DNA from 2 places in the Pseudomonas sp. IT-P12 genome. Region 1 is predicted to be linked to the other one. Evidence: predicted binding sites of a transcription regulator. Region 1 holds the regulator's gene; the other holds the start of a gene.
What was found. Region 1 encodes sigma-54, which starts transcription at its own class of promoters, with help from an activator protein. Its sites were predicted from a motif close to ANTGGCATNNANNTTGCTNT; they were not measured.

Region 1 (9,072 bases):
CATCGCCCAGAACCTGCTGAGCAGCATCGAACTGCTGGCCAACGCCAGCCATCTGCTGGGTGAAAAGGCCATCGCCAGCTTCAAGGTCAACGAGTCCAGGCTCAAGGAAGCGCTGTCGCGCAACCCGATTCTGGTGACCGCGCTCAACCCGATCATTGGTTACCAGAAAGCCGCCGAGATCGCCAAGAAAGCCTACCAGCAGGGGCGACCGGTCATCGATGTCGCGCTGGAACACACCGATCTGTCACGCAGTCAGCTGGAAGAACTGCTCAACCCGGAAAAACTCACCGCCGGCGGCGTGTAATCGCCACCACCGCTTTGGAGGCTCACCATGGAACACTGGAAACGCACAATCGAACGGGCAAACCGCTGTTTCATGCTGGGCGAACTGGTGGATGCCCGCGAGGCCTACCTGCAGGCGCTCGCCTTGGCCCAGGTGTTGTTCGAGCGCTGGCCCGATGCCGATGAAGCGGTGGCGGCCTGCGTGATCTCCCACCACAACCTCGCGGACCTGCACTTGCGCTTGAATCAGCCGGAGGAGAGCGCCGAGTACCTGTGTGCCATCCACCAGCGGCTGCTCAAGACCCTCCAGGATCCTCGAGTGGCAACGGCGCTGCGGGAAGCCGCGTTGCGCCAGAGCAGCAAAACCTATGTCGAACTGCTGAACTTCATCAGCGAACACGGCGAATACCCGCGCACCCATCGTTTGCTGCACATCGATGCGGCGTCGCCCCCTGCGCCTCACCATCACGGAGTTCATTGAAATGGCTTTTAGCTTGCCTGCCTTGCCGTACGCCTACGATGCCCTGGAACCGCACATCGATGCGCAGACCATGGAAATCCACTACACCAAGCACCACCAGACCTACATCAACAACCTCAACGCCGCCGTCGAGGGCACCGAGTTCGCTGAGTGGCCGGTGGAAAAACTGGTGGCGGCCGTCCAGCAGTTGCCGGAAAAGCTGCGGGCTGCGGTGATCAACCAGGGCGGTGGCCATGCCAACCATTCGCTGTTCTGGGCAGTCATGGTGCCCAACGGTGGCGGTCAGCCGGACGGCGCGCTGGCCCAGGCAATCGACGCGCAGTTGGGCGGTCTCGAGCGTTTCAAGGAGGCGTTCACCAAGGCCGCGCTGACCCGCTTCGGCAGCGGCTGGGCCTGGTTGAGCGTGACCCCGCAAAAGACCCTGGTGGTTGAAAGCAGCGGCAACCAGGACAGTCCGTTGATGAACGGCAACACACCGATCCTCGGCCTGGATGTCTGGGAGCACGCTTATTACCTGCAATATCAGAACCGCCGCCCGGAATACATCAACGCTTTCTACAATGTCATCAACTGGCCTGAAGTCGCTGCGCGCTATCAGGCTGCAATGGCCTGAGGCTTTTATCAAAAGGATCCAGGGCTGACTATGGGCACTGAAACACTGGCGATCGGAAGTGGGCGTATGTTTCGTTACGCGTTGGGATCGCTGTTGCTGCTGGCGGGTATGAGCTTGCTGGTCGCCCAGGGCCTGGCGTGGCTGGGTCTTGAACCGAAATTGCTGCGTGCGTTGCAGGGCGGTGCGATCTGCGCCCTGGGGACGGCGCTCGGGGCGGTTCCGGTGCTGGTGATCCGACGCATGCCCCAGGCGCTCAGCGATACACTGCTCGGCTTCGGTGCCGGGGTGATGCTCGCGGCGACGGCGTTTTCGCTGATCGTCCCCGGTATTGCGGCGGCAGAAAACCTCGGGATGACGCCTTGGGCGGCCAGCGGTCTGATCTGTTTCGGTATCATGCTCGGCGCGTTCGGCTTGTTTCTGGTGGATCTCAAGCTGTCCGGGGCCTCTCCCGAGATGCTCGTCGGCACCCTGGAGCGACCGGTCATTCCGCCACGGATCTGGTTATTCGTGTTTGCCATCATTGCCCACAACATTCCCGAAGGTATGGCTGTCGGGGTGTCGGCGGGTGGCGGCATGCCCGACGCCGACAGCCTGGCCATGGGGATCGCGCTGCAGGATGTGCCGGAAGGTCTGGTGATCGCCCTGGTGTTGGCCGGAGCAGGAATGTCGCGGGGCAAGGCGTTCCTGATCGGTGCGGCGTCAGGGCTGGTCGAGCCGGTTTTTGCGCTGTTGTGCGCCTGGCTGGTCAGCCTGGCCGAATTGCTCCTGCCGTTGGGGCTGGCGCTGGCGGCCGGGGCCATGTTGCTGGTGGTCACCCATGAGGTCATCCCCGAGTCGCGCCGCCATGGTCACGACAAGCTGGCCAGTCTCGGGTTGCTGATCGGGTTTTGCCTGATGATGGTGATGGATACGGCGCTGGCGTGACACGGACGATGCAGCAGCCGGGTGCCCGGCTGCTACGGGACGGACTTCATTCGCCTTCGTCGAAGTAGTTGTTGATTAACGCCACCAGCGCATCCAGCGCTTCCTGTTCCTGCTCGCCTTCCGTGCTTAGATGGATTTTGGTGCCCTTGCCGGCGGCGAGCATCATCATGGCCATGATGCTTTTGCCGTCGACCATGGAGGTCGGTGTGCGTCCGGCCCTGATCTGGCAAGGGAATTGACCGGCTACGCCGACGAATTTGGCGGAAGCACGGGCATGCAAGCCCAGCTTGTTGATGATTTCGATTTCCAGAGCAGGCATCGCGATGTGAATCCTTTAGCTGAGGTCGCGGTGGCGGACCTGGACGTTCTTCAGGGATTTTTGCAGGACCTGGCCCAGACGTTCGGTCAGGTAGACGGAGCGGTGGTGCCCGCCCGTGCAGCCAATGGCGATGGTGACGTAAGCGCGGTTGCTGGCGGCGAAGCGGGGCAGCCATTTGAGCAGGTACGTGGAAATGTCCTGGAACATCTCCTCGACGTCCGGCTGTGCCGCCAGGTACTCGGCCACCGGTTGATCAAGCCCGGACTGCTCGCGCAGTTCCGGCTTCCAGTAAGGGTTCGGCAGGCAACGTACGTCGAACACCAGGTCGGCATCCACCGGCATGCCGCGCTTGAATCCAAACGACTCCACCAGGAACGCCGTTCCGGGCTCCGGCTGGTTCAACAGGCGCAGCTTGATGGTATCGCGCAACTGATACAGGTTCAGATTGGTGGTGTTGACCTTGAGGTCGGCGAGGTCGGCAATCGGCCCCAGCAGGGCGGCCTCATCCTCGATCGCCTCGGCCAGGGAGCGGTTGGCGCTGCTCAGCGGGTGACGTCGACGGGTTTCCGAGAAGCGCTTGAGTAACGTCTCTTCATCGGCATCCAGATACAGGACGTCGCACTGGATATGCCGGCTGCGGACTTCCTCGAGCAGTTCGGGGAAACGGCTGAGATGGCTCGGCAGGTTGCGCGCGTCGATGGAGACGGCGACCAGCGGTTGCGTCAGTTCAGTATGGATCAGCGCGCGTTCGGCCAGTTCCGGCAACAACCCTGCCGGGAGGTTGTCGATGCAGTAGTAACCATTGTCCTCGAGCACGTCGAGCGCGGTACTTTTACCTGAGCCGGAACGGCCACTGACGATGATCAAGCGCATGATTAGTGCCCGTTCTGCTCGTCCAGGACAACCTGATACAAGGCTTCATTGCTCGAAGCGCTGCGCAGGCGATCACGGACTTCCTTGCGATCGAGCATGCTGGCGATCTGGCGGAGCAATTCAAGGTGCGCATCGGTAGCGGCTTGCGGGACCAGCAGAACGAACAGCAGGTCGACCGGAGCGCCGTCGATGGCGTCAAAATCGATGGGTGCATCCAGGTGCATCAAGGCACTGACGGGTGAGATACAACCTTTGAGCCGACAGTGGGGAATGGCGATGCCGTTGCCAAAACCGGTCGAGCCGAGTTTTTCACGGGCTATCAGGGCCTCGAAAACATCTTGCATCTCCAGATCGGGGACTTCCCGGGCGATCAGGTTGGCAATTTGCTCGAGGGCTTTCTTTTTACTGCCTCCCGGCACGTTCACCAGGGAACGGCCGGGGGTCAGGATGCTTTCAAGTCGGATCATGGGTTGGGGGTGTTAACGACCGGTTGCGCCCTGGAGGAGGCTCTGGGTCTTTTCCTTATGCTTTTTGAGTTGTTTATCCAGCTTGTCGGTCAATGCGTCGATCGCCGCGTACATATCGGTATGTTCCGCGTTGGCGACGACTTCATTGCCGGGAATATGCAGCGTGGCTTCGATTTTCTGCTTCAGCTTCTCGACCGTCATCGTGACCTGCACGTTGGTGATCTTGTCGAAATGCCGCTCCAGTCGTTGGAGTTTTTCGCCGATGTAGGTGCGAAGAGGTTCGGTCACTTCCAGTTGGTGTCCACTGATATTGACTTGCATACAGCTTCTCCTTCGTTGCCAGTGCATAAAGCGGTAGATCCGATGATCTACCACTGGAACGCTGTGGCGTGGCCCTACATCAACCGCTTGCGTTCGCTCGAAGGCGCGATCCCGAGGGATTCGCGGTACTTGGCGACGGTGCGGCGAGCCACCTGAATGCCTTGTGCCTCCAGTAAACCAGCGATCTTGCTGTCACTCAACGGCTTTTTCTGATTTTCCGCGGCAACCAGTTTTTTGATGATTGCGCGAATCGCCGTGGACGAGCATTCGCCGCCTTCGGAGGTGCTGACATGGCTGGAGAAAAAGTATTTCAGCTCATAGATGCCCCGGGGGGTATGCATGAATTTCTGCGTGGTCACCCGGGAAATCGTCGATTCGTGCATGCCCACCGCTTCGGCGATGTCATGCAGGACCAGCGGTTTCATGGCTTCGTCGCCGTATTCCAGAAAACCGCGCTGATGTTCGACGATCTGGGTGGCCACTTTCATCAGCGTTTCGTTGCGGCTTTGCAGGCTCTTGATGAACCAGCGAGCCTCCTGCAACTGATTGCGCATGAAGGTGTTGTCGGCGCTGGTGTCGGCGCGGCGCACGAAACCGGCATATTGGGCGTTGACCCGCAGCCGTGGCACCGACTCCTGATTCAGTTCCACCAGCCAGCGCTCGTTGTCCTTGCGCACGATCACGTCGGGAACGACGTATTCGGCTTCACTGGACTCGATCTGCGAGCCCGGGCGCGGATTGAGGCTTTGAACCAGTTCGATCACCTGGCGCAGCTCGTCTTCCTTGAGTTTCATGCGGCGCATCAGCTGGCTGTAGTCGCGACTGCCGAGCAGGTCGATGTAGTCGCTGACCAGGCGCTTGGCTTCGGCCAGCCAGGGGGTCTTGGCGGGCAACTGGCGCAATTGCAGCAGCAGGCATTCGCCGAGATTGCGGGCGGCAATGCCGGCCGGTTCGAATTGCTGGATGCGGTGCAGGACGGCTTCGATTTCGTCCAGTTCGATGTCCAGTTCCGGATCGAAGGCTTCGAGGATTTCTTCGAGGGTTTCGTCCAGGTAACCCTGGTTGTTGATGCAATCGATCAGGGTGACGGCAATCAGGCGATCGGTGTCGGACATCGGCGCCAGGTTCAGTTGCCACAGCAGGTGGCTTTGCAGGCTTTCACCGGCCGAGGTGCGGGTGGTGAAATCCCACTCGTCGTCATCGTTGCTCGGCAGGCTGCTGGCGCTGGTCTGGTAAACGTCTTCCCAGGCGGTGTCGACGGGCAGTTCATTGGGGATGCGCTCGTTCCAGTCGCCTTCCTCGAGGTTGTCGACCGTCGGCGTGCTTTCCTGGTAGGAGGGTTCCTGGATTTCGGTGTTGGGCTTGTGTTCGACGTTGTCGGCCATGGGGTCGGAGTTATCGAAGTCGTCGCCTTCTTCCTGGCGTTCGAGCATCGGATTGGACTCCAGGGCCTCCTGGATTTCCTGTTGCAGGTCCAGGGTCGACAATTGGAGCAGGCGGATGGCCTGTTGCAGCTGCGGTGTCATCGTCAGCTGCTGGCCCATTCTCAAGACTAGCGATGGTTTCATGGCAGGGGCTTAACACCTTATTCCGGCGCGCATGCGCCATCCACTACAGGGCGCCGGAGCGCCAAACATAAGCAAATTATATGCCCGAAATAACATCGTTTGCCTAGAGCGCTGTAACAATAAAAAAATCTTGATTTTTCATCGGTACGAGCGCTCGGCCGCCCAGCCCGTGGCCTCAGTGCTTACAGGCGGAACTCATGGCCCAGATAAACTTCCTTGACCAGGTCGTTGGCCAGGATGGTGGCAGAGTCGCCCTCGGCGATCAGCTGTCCATCGTTGACGATATAGGCGGTTTCGCAGATATCCAGGGTTTCGCGGACGTTGTGGTCGGTGATCAGCACGCCAATGCCCTTGGCCTTGAGGTGGTGAATGATCTGCTTGATGTCGCCCACGGAAATCGGGTCCACACCGGCGAAGGGTTCGTCGAGGAGGATGAATTTCGGGCTGGTGGCCAGTGCGCGGGCGATTTCCACGCGACGGCGCTCACCACCGGACAGGCTCATGCCGAGGTTGTCGCGGATATGGCTGATGTGGAATTCCTGCAGCAGGCTTTCCAGTTCCTTGCGACGGCCGGCCTTGTCGAGTTCCTTGCGCGTCTCGAGGATCGCCATGATGTTGTCGGCAACGGAGAGCTTGCGGAAGATCGACGCTTCCTGCGGCAGGTAGCCGATACCGGCCTTCGCACGGCCGTGCATCGGCTGGTGGCTGACGTCCAGGTCGTCGATCAGGACGCGGCCCTGATCGGCCTGGACCAGACCGACGATCATGTAGAAGCAGGTGGTCTTGCCGGCGCCGTTGGGGCCGAGCAGGCCGACGATCTGACCGCTGTCGATGGACAGGCTGACGTCGCGCACGACCTGGCGGCTCTTGTAGCTCTTGGCCAGATGCTGAGCTTTCAGAGTTGCCATTACTGGGCCTTCTGCTCGTCGGTTTTCTTTTTCGGCTGGATCACCATGTCGATCCGCGGACGCGACTCGGTCACGTTGGTGCCTGTGGCACGGCCGGCGCTGGCGAGCTTCTTGTTGGTGTCATAGACGATTTTCTCGCCCTGGGTCACGTTGCCGTCCTTGTCGACGACCTTGGCCCGATCGATCAGTACCACGCGGTCTTGCGTGGCGTGGTACTGGATGGTGACGCCCCAGCCTTGCACCGGCTTGGTGTCGCCCGCCGTTTGCAGTTGCTCGAAGTAGGCGAGGTTGCCGACCGAAGTCACCACGTCGATGTCACCGTTCGGGGCGCGGGTCATGGTCACCTTGTTGCCGGTGACCTTCATCGAGCCCTGGGTGATGATGACGTCGCCGGTGTAGGTGGCAACGCCATTCTTGTCGTCCAGCTGGGCGTCGTCGGCCTGAATGCGGATAGGCTGCTGCTGATCGGTCGGCAGAGCCCAGGCGCTCACGCTTCCCAGTGCTGCGCCCAGACCGAGCAAAATAGGGAGAGTTTTAACGAGCCTCATACTGTCCTCTTACGTTCGATAGCAGGTGTATCCTGCTGTCCTTCAAATACGCTTTCATGCCTACGCCAGTCGATACGCCACCGGCGCCGTCGATTCTAACGGGTTGCTGGGTCTGCGCATATTGCTGCTGCGGGAACACCGTCATGCGGGTGGAGGTGATGAGGGTGTCGCGTTTCTTTTCGTCGGTGCGCTTGACGCGCACGTTGTCGATCAGTTCGACCTCGGTACCGCCAGGGTTCACTTCACCGCGGTCGCTGGTGACATGCCACGGAAAGTCGGTGCCGCGGTACATGTTCAGGTCCGGCTTGGTGACCAGCGTGATATCGGTGGCTTTGACGTGCTCGGCCTTGTCGGACGTCATTTCGTACTGCACGCGTCCGTCTTCGAGGTATTGCAGGGTGTGAGTATTGGTCGCGTACCAGTCGATCGGGCTGTCCTGGGTCTTGGCCGCCGGCTTGTCGAGGAAGCGTTCCGGGCTGATGTTCCAGTAGCCGACCGCAGCGAAGATCGCTGCGATGCAACCGAACACCAGGACGTTGCGAAATTTCTTGCTCAGCATAGTTGGCTCACAGGTACGCGGCGTTGGCCGCATCGAGGCGGCCCTGGGCACGCAGGATCAGTTCGCAGAATTCGCGGGCGGCACCCTCGCCGCCACGGGCCTGGGTAACGCCGTGAGCGTGTTCACGGACAAAACTGGCGGCGTTGGCCACCGCAATCCCCAGGCCCACCCGGCGAATCACCGGCAGGTCGGGCAAGTCGTCGCCGAGGTAGGCGACGTTTTCATGGCTCAGGCCGAGCTGGGCCAGCAATCCGTCCAGCACCACCAGCTTGTCTTCGCGACCCTGATAAACATGGGGAATGCCCAGGTTCATCGCCCGACGTTCGACCGCCGGGGACTTGCGGCCGCTGATAATGGCTGTCTGCACACCCGCGGCCATGAGCATCTTGATGCCCTGGCCGTCGAGTGTGTTGAAGGCCTTGAACTCGCTGCCGTCTTCAAGAAAGTACAGGTGTCCGTCGGTCAACACACCGTCGACGTCGAAGACGGCCAGTTTGATCTGTTTGCCGCGTTGCAGCAGGTCAGCACTCATTACATTACTCCTGCACGCAACAAGTCGTGCATGTTCAGGGCGCCGACCGGACGATCGTCGCCGTCGACCACCACCAGTGCACTGATTTTATGGTCTTCCATGATTTTCAGGGCCTCGGCGGCGAGCATTTCGGCGCGGCCGGTCTTGCCGTGGGCGGTCATGACCTGATCGATCGTGGCGCTGTGGATATCGATGCTGCGGTCCAGGGTGCGGCGCAGGTCGCCGTCCGTGAAGATCCCGGCCAGCTTGCCGTCGGCTTCCAGGATGACGGTCATGCCCAGGCCCTTGCGCGTCATTTCCATCAATGCGTCCTTGAGCAGGGTGCCGCGCTGGACTTGCGGCAGCTCCTGTCCGGCGTGCATGACGTTTTCCACTTTCAGCAGCAGGCGTCGGCCCAATGCGCCGCCCGGGTGGGAAAACGCGAAGTCTTCGGCGGTGAAGCCGCGGGCCTCGAGCAGTGCAACTGCCAGGGCGTCGCCCATGATCAGGGCGGCGGTGGTCGAGGACGTCGGCGCCAGGTTGAGCGGGCAGGCTTCGTGCTCGACGTGCACGTTGAGGTTGACCTCGGCCGCCTTGGCCAGCGGTGACTCGGGGTTGCCGGTCATGCTGATCAACTGGATGCCCAGGCGCTTGATCAGCGGCAGCAGGGTGACGATTTCATTGGTGGAGCCGGAGTT
Region 2 (9,072 bases), on a different contig from region 1:
TGGTCCGGGGTCGTCAGGTAGCCCTGGGTGATCACGCTGATGTCTCGCTCGCGCAGAATCACGTCGGCAGGCTCGACAATGTCGGCCCGACGCAAGGGACGGGTGGTGGTCACGACGTCGCGGAACAGGCGGACTTGAGCGGGTACGAACACCGTCCACGGGGAACTGCCTTCGCAGCGAACCTTGACCGTTACCCGGCCCAGCGGCTTGGCCGGGCTCTCGAGGGAGGCTGTCAATTCCTTGTCGCACATGGGCATGCGCAGGCGTGGATCGAGCTTGTTGACCTGGATTTCGTAGCGACCTTCCGTTTGACTGGTGGCCAGGTAGTCCTCTACGGTGAATTCAAGAAAGCCCTGAGTGACGCCGATAAGCATGTCAGGCAAGGTAACTTCGTCAGCAAGGGCAGGGGTGCCAGCGTTGAACAGGCAGGCGGCCGACATCCCGCAGAGCAATCTGCGGGCGGTGGATGTCAGGCGTCGGAAAAATGTCGGTTCTGTGTTCATAAGAGTTAAAAAGCAAGCGCCGTGCCGTTTAGTGATGAATGTGCGTCGCAACACAACTAGCGTTGGTGTAGGAGTCAGTGCATGGCGGGTGTAATGGATTCGGTGAACCAGCGCACGCAACTGGTGGGGCAGAATCGCCTGGAGCTGTTGTTGTTCCGTCTTGACGGCCAGCAGCTGTACGGGATCAATGTGTTCAAGGTTCGCGAGGTGCTGCAATGCCCCGCGCTGACCCTGATGCCCAAGTCCAGTCCTGTGGTGTGCGGTGTGGCAAATATCCGGGGGGCGACCATTCCGATCCTCGATCTGGCGATGGCGACCGGTTCCGGAGCGTTGAAAGATCAAAGCAATCCCTTCGTCATCATCACGGAGTACAACACCAAGACCCAGGGTTTCCTGGTGCGCTCGGTGGAGCGCATCGTCAACATGAACTGGGAAGAGATCCATCCGCCGCCCAAGGGCACCGGACGCGATCATTACCTGACCGCTGTGACTCGGGTCGACAATCAGTTGGTCGAAATCATCGACGTCGAGAAAGTGCTGGCGGAAGTGTCGCCGACACCGGAAGCGATTTCCGTCGGTGTGGTCGATCACGAGACCCAGCACAAGGCGTTATCGTTGCGGGTGTTGACCGTTGATGATTCCTCGGTGGCGCGCAAGCAGGTGACACGTTGCCTGCAGACGGTCGGTGTCGAAGTGGTGGCGTTGAACGACGGGCGGCAAGCGCTGGACTACCTGCGCAAGCTGGTCGACGAGGGCAAGAAGCCGGAAGAGGAATTCCTGATGATGATTTCCGACATCGAGATGCCGGAAATGGACGGGTATACCCTGACGGCCGAGATCCGCAACGACCCACGCATGCAAAAGCTTCACATCATCCTGCATACTTCATTGTCGGGTGTGTTCAATCAGGCGATGGTCAAGAAGGTCGGTGCCGATGACTTCCTGGCCAAATTCCGTCCTGACGACCTGGCATCCCGGGTGGTTGACCGGATCAAAGCAGCAGATATCAGCTAGGGGCCTGTTGCCCCTGGCGGTTCACACGATTTAAGAGGCGGCATCATTGTCTACGGGTAATTTGGATTTCGAACAGTTCCGGGTCTTCCTGGAAAAAGCCTGTGGCATCTTGCTGGGTGAAAACAAGCAGTACCTCGTCTCGAGCCGTCTCAACAAACTGATGGAGCAGCAAGGCATCAAGTCCCTGGGTGAGCTGGTTCAGCGCATCCAGAGCCAGCCGCGCAGCGGTTTGCGCGAAATGGTGGTCGATGCCATGACGACCAACGAAACCCTGTGGTTTCGTGACACCTATCCGTTTGAAGTGTTGAAGAACAAGGTGCTGCCGGAGGCGATCAAGGCGGCTCCCGGCCAGCGGTTGCGCATCTGGTCGGCAGCCTGTTCGTCGGGGCAGGAACCGTATTCGCTGTCGATGGCCATCGACGAGTTCGAGCGGGTCAACCTGGGGCAGTTGAAAATGGGGGTGCAGATCGTTGCCACCGACCTGTCGGGTTCCATGCTGATCAACTGCAAGACCGGCGAATACGACAGCCTGGCGATCGGACGAGGTTTGTCGCCGGAACGCCTGCAACGCTATTTCGACCCGAAAGGTCCCGGGCGCTGGGCGGTCAAGGCGCCGATCAAGAGCCGGGTGGAGTTCCGCGCCTTCAACCTGCTGGACAGTTACGCGAGCCTCGGCAAGTTCGACATCGTGTTCTGCCGCAACGTATTGATCTACTTTTCCGCCGAGGTGAAGAAAGACATCCTGTTGCGCATCCACAGCACGCTCAAGCCTGGCGGTTACCTGTTCCTCGGTGCTTCCGAAGCGCTGAATGGTCTGCCGGATCATTATCAGATGGTCCAGTGCAGCCCGGGGATCATCTACCAGGCGAAGTGACGGGTGTCTGTCGAGCAAAAAAAACGGGAGTCCTCAGGGGCTCCCGTTTTTTTATGCGTGGTTTTTCTCCTGCCAGGCACCCCCCCTGTGGGAGCGGGCTTGCTCGCGAAAGCGGTGAGTCAGGTAAAGCAATCTTGGCTGACCCACCGCCATCGCGAGCAAGCCCGCTCCCACAAGGAAGGTGTCTGTCAGAAAGCGGCAGAAAAGCGGCAGACGGCGGAAACCCGTTGCCGCTTTTCTGGCATTGCCGTCGGGGCAGCGCACGCAAAGCCCCGGAAACAGGGGGCTTGATGAGTTGGCACGGCGCTTGCTATCTCCATCGTACGAAAAATCAGGTCACCCGAAGGTTTCCCGACATGAGCATCAGCTTCGATAAAGCGCTCGGTATCCACGAACAAGCCCTGGGCTTCCGCGCCCAGCGTGCCGAAGTCCTGGCCAACAACATCGCCAACGCCGACACCCCGAACTACAAGGCTCGGGACCTGGACTTCTCGAAAGTGCTCACCGAGCAGAGCGAGAAGGCCAAGAACGGTACTTTCGCCTTGAACAGGACCAACAGCCGTCATATCGAAGCCGAAGGCCTGGGCAATGGCGACGAGTCGCTGATGTACCGCACGCCGATGCAGCCGTCGATCGACCAGAACACCGTCGACGCCCAGCTGGAGCAGTCGAACTACGCGGAAAACTCGGTCAACTTCCAGGCCAGTTTCACTCTGCTCAACAGCAAATTCAAAGGGCTGGTTTCAGCCCTGCGTGGAGAATAAGTCATGTCGCTAGCCAGCGTTTTCAACATTGCCGGTAGCGGCATGAGCGCCCAGACCACCCGTTTGAACACCGTGGCCTCGAACATCGCCAACGCCGAAACCGTCTCGTCGAGCATCGACCAGACCTACCGCGCGCGTCACCCGGTGTTCGCCACCATGTTCCAGGGCGGCCAGAGTGGCGGCAGCGATTCGCTGTTCCAGAACCAGGACGCGGCAGGCCAGGGCGTGCAGGTGCTGGGCGTGGTCGAGGACCAGAGCAACCTGGAAGCTCGCTACGAACCGAATCATCCGGCGGCCGACGCCAAGGGTTATGTCTACTACCCGAACGTCAACGTCGTGGAAGAAATGGCCGACATGATTTCCGCCAGCCGTTCGTTCCAGACCAACGCGGAAATGATGAACACCGCCAAAGCCATGATGCAGAAGGTCCTGACCCTCGGTCAGTGATAAGGGGCGACGCAGATGAGTGTTACTGATACCACCAGCGGCCTGAGTCTGAACGACATCCTGGCCAACTCTTCGGTCAAGACCAACACCAGCGCCGACGGCCTGGCAGCCGCCACCAACAGTGCCGCCGGCAAAAAAGCCCTGGGCAAGGACGCGTTCCTCCAGTTGCTGGTGACCCAGCTGAAAAACCAGAACCCGCTGGAGCCTCAGGACAACGGCGAGTTCGTTGCCCAGTTGGCGCAATTCAGCAGCCTGGAAGGCATCACCACGCTCAACGACACCGTCGGCGGCCTGGCGACCAACCTGGCGGGCAGCCTGAGCTCGTCCCAGGCGTTGCAGGCGTCGTCGCTGGTGGGCCGTTCGGTCATCGCACCGGGCGACAAGGCGGTGGTCGACACCTCCAAGAGTTTCACCGGCACCGTCGCCGTACCGGCGGCGGCCGATCCGGTCAAGGTCAAGATCACCGATGCCGATGGCAAGGTGATCCGCACCATCGACCTGGGCAGCCAGAAAGCCGGCAACGCCAGCTTCATCTGGGATGGCAAGAACGAGGCGGGCGAAGTGGCCGCAGCGGGTACATACACCTTCGCCGCCAGCGCGACCTACGACAGCAAGGCGACCTCACTGGTCACCTACCTGCCGGCCACCGTCACCAGCGTGACCATCAGCCAGACCGGCGGTGAATTGATGCTCAACCTCGCCGGCCTGGGCAGCGTTGCCCTGTCCAAAGTACAAACCATTGGTATGTAAGAGCCGACTAACCCGGCACAAAGGAGTGGAACATGTCTTTTAACATCGGCCTTAGCGGTCTCTATGCAGCCAACAAACAACTGGACGTGACCGGCAACAACATCGCCAACGTCGCGACCGTCGGTTTCAAATCGTCCCGTGCAGAATTCGAAGACGTGTACTCGGCGACTCGCCTGGGCACCGGCAGCAAGACCATCGGCAACGGTGTGCGCCTGGCCAACGTTTCCCAGCAGTTCACCCAGGGTGATATCAACAACACCGGCAACGTGCTGGACATGGGGATCAACGGTTCGGGCTTCTTCGTGCTGAACGAAAACGGCTCGCTGTCCTACACCCGTGCCGGTACGTTCAAGGTCGACAAGGACGGTTACGTCACCAACTCCGACGGCACCGCGCGCCTGCAAGGCTACGGCGTGGATGCCAATGGCAAGATCCAGAACGGCGTGTTGACCGACCTGCGCATCGACACCTCGAACCTGGCACCCAAAAACACCAGCTCCATTTCGTCGACGATCAACCTGAACTCCACCGCGGTGGAAATCAACGAGACGACCAACCCGTTCGACCCGAGCAAATCCGAATCCTTCACCAAGCAATTCGGCACCAAGGTCTACGACGCCCAGGGTAACGAGCACACCATGGATCAATACATGGTGAAGACGGCCCCGAACACCTGGAAGGTCTACACCCTGATCGATGGTCGCAACCCCAACGGCAGCGATCCTACCGATCCGCTGACGCCTCCGGTGGCTTCGACCATGGCGTTCGACCAGACCGGCAAGCTGACTTCCGTCACCACTCCGGCCACCCCGACGCCGATCGTCAGCCCTGACCTGAACATCACCGGTTGGGTGCCTGGCACCGTGACCAACGGCGTGTGGAAGGCCAACGGCGCTTCCGCCGGACCGATTTCGGTGTCCATGTCCAACACCACGCAGTTCAACGCCGATACCGCGCGTTCGATCCCTGTCCAGGACGGTTACGCCACGGGCCAGATCACCAGCCTGACCATCGACGGCAGCGGCGTCATGCTGGCCAACTTCAGCAACAGCAAGAGCAAGCCGATCGGTCAGATCGCGCTGGCCAGCTTCACCAACGAACAAGGCCTGCAGCCCGTGGGCGGCACCAGCTGGAAAGAGACCTACGCGTCGGGTATCCCGGGTTACGATGCTCCGCAAACCGGCACCCTGGGCTCGATCAACTCCAACTCGCTGGAAGAGTCCAACGTCAACCTGACCAGCGAACTGGTGGACCTGATCAAGGCGCAGAGCAACTACCAGGCGAACGCCAAGACCATCTCGACCCAGAGCACCATCATGCAGACCATCATTCAGATGACCTGATGCTGGACAGCGTGGCCTGAAGAACCCCTCGAAAGAGGGGTTTTTTTATGGCCGGAATTTGACTTGAACCGGGTGGGGTCGAGCCTGCTCGAGAGGGGCGTCAACGATGACGCGGGCATGCTGATGCACCGCAGCGCTCTCGCGTCCATCGCGAGCGGGCTCGCCCCGACAGGGCCTGCGGCGACGCACCTCACTGCAGGAGCGAGCTTGCTCCGGGCGGCGTTCCGACGAAGAACATTCAGGCGCCGCGGGCTGTCAGGCCGCGAACGTTATCGCTGACGACCATGCGAACACGTTCGCTCCTGCAGAATAAGGCAGACAAAAGAAAACCCCCGACAATCCAGAGGACTGATCGGGGGTTCGGGACGGGCGCCTTGCGGCGCCTGCCGGCTCAGCTTATTGGCAAGCTTCGCAATCCGGCTCGTCGATGGCGCAGGCCTTCGGCACTGGAGCAGGACCTGCCGGCGCGGCCAGGACCGAGTCGTCACCGTGGTTGCCGCCGCTGGAAACAGCGTTCAGCTTGCCGGTGTTGATGGTCGACTTCTCGGTGCTGGTCGCGGCCAGGGCACGGAGGTAGTAGGTGGTTTTCAGGCCACGGTACCAGGCCATGCGGTAGGTCACGTCCAGCTTCTTGCCCGAAGCGCCAGCGATGTACAGGTTCAGCGACTGAGCCTGGTCGATCCACTTCTGACGACGGCTGGCCGCGTCGACGATCCACTTGGTGTCCACTTCGAACGCCGTGGCATAGAGCTCTTTGAGCTCTTGCGGGATGCGCTCGATCTGCTGCACCGAACCGTCGTAGTACTTCAGGTCGTTGATCATGACCGAGTCCCACAGACCGCGAGCCTTGAGGTCGCGAACCAGGTACGGGTTGATCACGGTGAATTCGCCCGACAGGTTCGATTTCACGTAGAGGTTCTGATAGGTCGGTTCGATCGACTGCGACACGCCGGTGATGTTGGCGATGGTCGCGGTCGGTGCGATGGCCATGATGTTCGAGTTACGGATGCCTTTCTGTACACGGGCGCGAACCGGTGCCCAGTCCAGGGTTTCCTTCAGGTCGACATCGATGTACTTCTGGCCACGGGCTTCGATCAGGATCTGTTGCGAATCCAGCGGCAGGATGCCCTTGGACCACAGCGAACCCTGGAACGTCTCGTAGGCGCCGCGCTCGTCGGCCAGGTCGCAGGACGCCTGGATCGCGAAGTAGCTGACCGCTTCCATGGAGGTGTCGGCGAACTGCACGGCAGCATCGGAACCGTAAGGAATGTGCTGCAGGTACAGCGCATCCTGGAAGCCCATGATGCCCAGGCCGACCGGACGGTGCTTGAAGTTGGAGTTCTTCGCTTGTGGCACCGAGTAGTAGTTGATGTCGATCACGTTGTCGAGCATGCGCACGGCAGTGTTCACGGTGCGTTGCAGCTTGGCGGTGTCGAGCTTGCCGTCCACGATGTGGTTCGGCAGGTTGATCGAACCCAGGTTGCAGACAGCGATCTCGTCCTTGTTGGTGTTCAAGGTGATCTCGGTGCACAGGTTCGAGCTGTGGACCACGCCCACGTGCTGCTGAGGGCTGCGCAGGTTGCACGGGTCCTTGAAGGTCAGCCATGGGTGGCCGGTTTCAAACAGCATGGACAGCATTTTGCGCCACAGGTCTTTGGCCTGGATGGTCTTGAACAGCTTGACCTTGCCCGGGTACTCGGTCAGGGCTTCGTAGTACTCGTAACGCTCTTCGAAGGCCTTGCCGGTCAGGTCGTGCAGGTCCGGTACTTCGGACGGCGAGAACAGGGTCCACTTGCCGTCGTCGAAGACACGCTTCATGAACAGGTCAGGGATCCAGTTGGCGGTGTTCATGTCGTGGGTACGACGACGATCGTCACCGGTGTTCTTGCGCAGTTCGATGAACTCTTCGATGTCCATGTGCCAGGTTTCCAGGTAGGCACAGACAGCGCCTTTGCGCTTGCCACCCTGGTTGACGGCGACGGCGGTGTCGTTCACCACTTTGAGGAACGGAACCACGCCCTGGGACTTGCCGTTGGTGCCCTTGATGTACGAACCGAGCGCACGCACCGGGGTCCAGTCGTTGCCCAGGCCGCCGGCGAATTTCGACAGCATGGCGTTGTCGTGGATCGCGTGATAGATGCCCGACAGGTCATCCGGCACGGTGGTCAGGTAGCAGCTGGACAACTGAGGGCGCAGGGTGCCGGCGTTGAACAGGGTCGGGGTCGACGCCATGTAGTCGAAGGACGACAACAGGTTGTAGAACTCGATCGCACGGGCTTCGCGGTCTTTCTCTTCGATTGCCAGGCCCATGGCCACGCGCATGAAGAAGATCTGCGGCAGTTCGAAACGCACGCCATCCTTGTGGATGAAGTAGCGGTCGTACAGGGTTTGCAGGCCCAGGTAAGTAAACTGCTGGTCGCGTTCGTGATTGATCGCCTTGCCGAGTTTTTCCAGGTCGAAGCTGGCCAGCTCAGGGTTCAGCAGCTCGTATTCGATACCCTTGGCGACGTAGGCAGGCAGGGCCTTGGCGTACAGGTCGGCCATTTCGTGGTGGGTGGCGCTCTCGGCGACACCGAGGAAGCCCAGGCCTTCGGCACGCAGGGTGTCCATCAGCAGACGGGCGGTGACGAACGAGTAGTTCGGCTCACGCTCGACCAGGGTACGGGCGGTCATCACCAGGGCGGTGTTGACGTCGTTCAGGGCCACGCCGTCGTACAGGTTTTTCAGGGTTTCGCGCTGGATCAGGTCGCCGTCGACTTCTTCCAGGCCTTCGCACGCTTCGGTAACGATGGTGTTCAGGCGGCCCATGTCCAACGGCGCCAGGCTACCGTCGGCACGGGTGATGCGGATCGAAGGGTGAGCGTTGACGGCCGCTTCGGCCGGGGTGTGCGCCGCACGCTCCTTGGCACGCGAATCACGGTAGATCACGTAGTCGCGGGCGACTTTCTGCTCGCCGGCACGCATCAGGGCCAGTTCGACCTGGTCCTGGATTTCTTCGATGTGGATGGTGCCGCCCGATGGCATGCGACGCTTGAAGGTCGCGGTGACCTGTTCGGTCAGGCGGGCCACGGTGTCATGGATTCGCGACGAGGCGGCGGCGGTGCCGCCCTCAACTGCGAGGAACGCCTTGGTGATGGCGACGGTGATTTTGTCATCGGTGTAAGCCACGACAGTGCCGTTACGCTTGATCACGCGCAACTGGCCAGGCGCGGTGGCGGACAGATCCGAATTCGAATCCACAGCCTGCGGCAAGGTGCCTTGCGGGTTCTCGCGAGTTGTGTCGGTTTGCATGGGGGGGTGTCTCCACATTCTCTATGTTTGTTTGAGCACCATCACGGTGCCCACCGTTCTGTCCTGAAGCACTACAACCGACGGGC

Region 2: a site for sigma-54 is predicted at 2,686-2,705, ahead of flgB (flagellar basal body rod protein FlgB). Genes of this name have one in related genera too.

Annotation. Positions count from the first base shown of each region.
Region 1 is NZ_CATKPY010000028.1:181,097-190,168, forward strand. Features, by position in the region: gene ACM6IM_RS29140 (class II fumarate hydratase) at 1-304, shown strand, start outside; gene ACM6IM_RS29145 (hypothetical protein) at 332-763, shown strand; gene ACM6IM_RS29150 (superoxide dismutase) at 765-1,376, shown strand; gene ACM6IM_RS29155 (ZIP family metal transporter) at 1,407-2,300, shown strand; gene ACM6IM_RS29160 (HPr family phosphocarrier protein) at 2,347-2,619, opposite strand; gene rapZ (RNase adapter RapZ) at 2,635-3,492, opposite strand; gene ptsN (PTS IIA-like nitrogen regulatory protein PtsN) at 3,495-3,959, opposite strand; gene hpf (ribosome hibernation-promoting factor, HPF/YfiA family) at 3,972-4,280, opposite strand; gene ACM6IM_RS29180 (RNA polymerase factor sigma-54) at 4,355-5,848, opposite strand; gene lptB (LPS export ABC transporter ATP-binding protein) at 6,031-6,756, opposite strand; gene lptA (lipopolysaccharide transport periplasmic protein LptA) at 6,756-7,304, opposite strand; gene lptC (LPS export ABC transporter periplasmic protein LptC) at 7,291-7,863, opposite strand; gene ACM6IM_RS29200 (KdsC family phosphatase) at 7,871-8,395, opposite strand; gene ACM6IM_RS29205 (KpsF/GutQ family sugar-phosphate isomerase) at 8,395-9,072, opposite strand, start outside.
Region 2 is NZ_CATKPY010000027.1:122,123-131,194, reverse strand. Features, by position in the region: gene flgA (flagellar basal body P-ring formation chaperone FlgA) at 1-503, opposite strand, end outside; gene ACM6IM_RS27450 (chemotaxis protein CheV) at 585-1,517, shown strand; gene cheR (protein-glutamate O-methyltransferase CheR) at 1,564-2,391, shown strand; gene flgB (flagellar basal body rod protein FlgB) at 2,748-3,155, shown strand; gene flgC (flagellar basal body rod protein FlgC) at 3,159-3,602, shown strand; gene flgD (flagellar hook assembly protein FlgD) at 3,618-4,352, shown strand; gene flgE (flagellar hook protein FlgE) at 4,385-5,695, shown strand; gene ACM6IM_RS27420 (ribonucleoside-diphosphate reductase subunit alpha) at 6,092-8,986, opposite strand.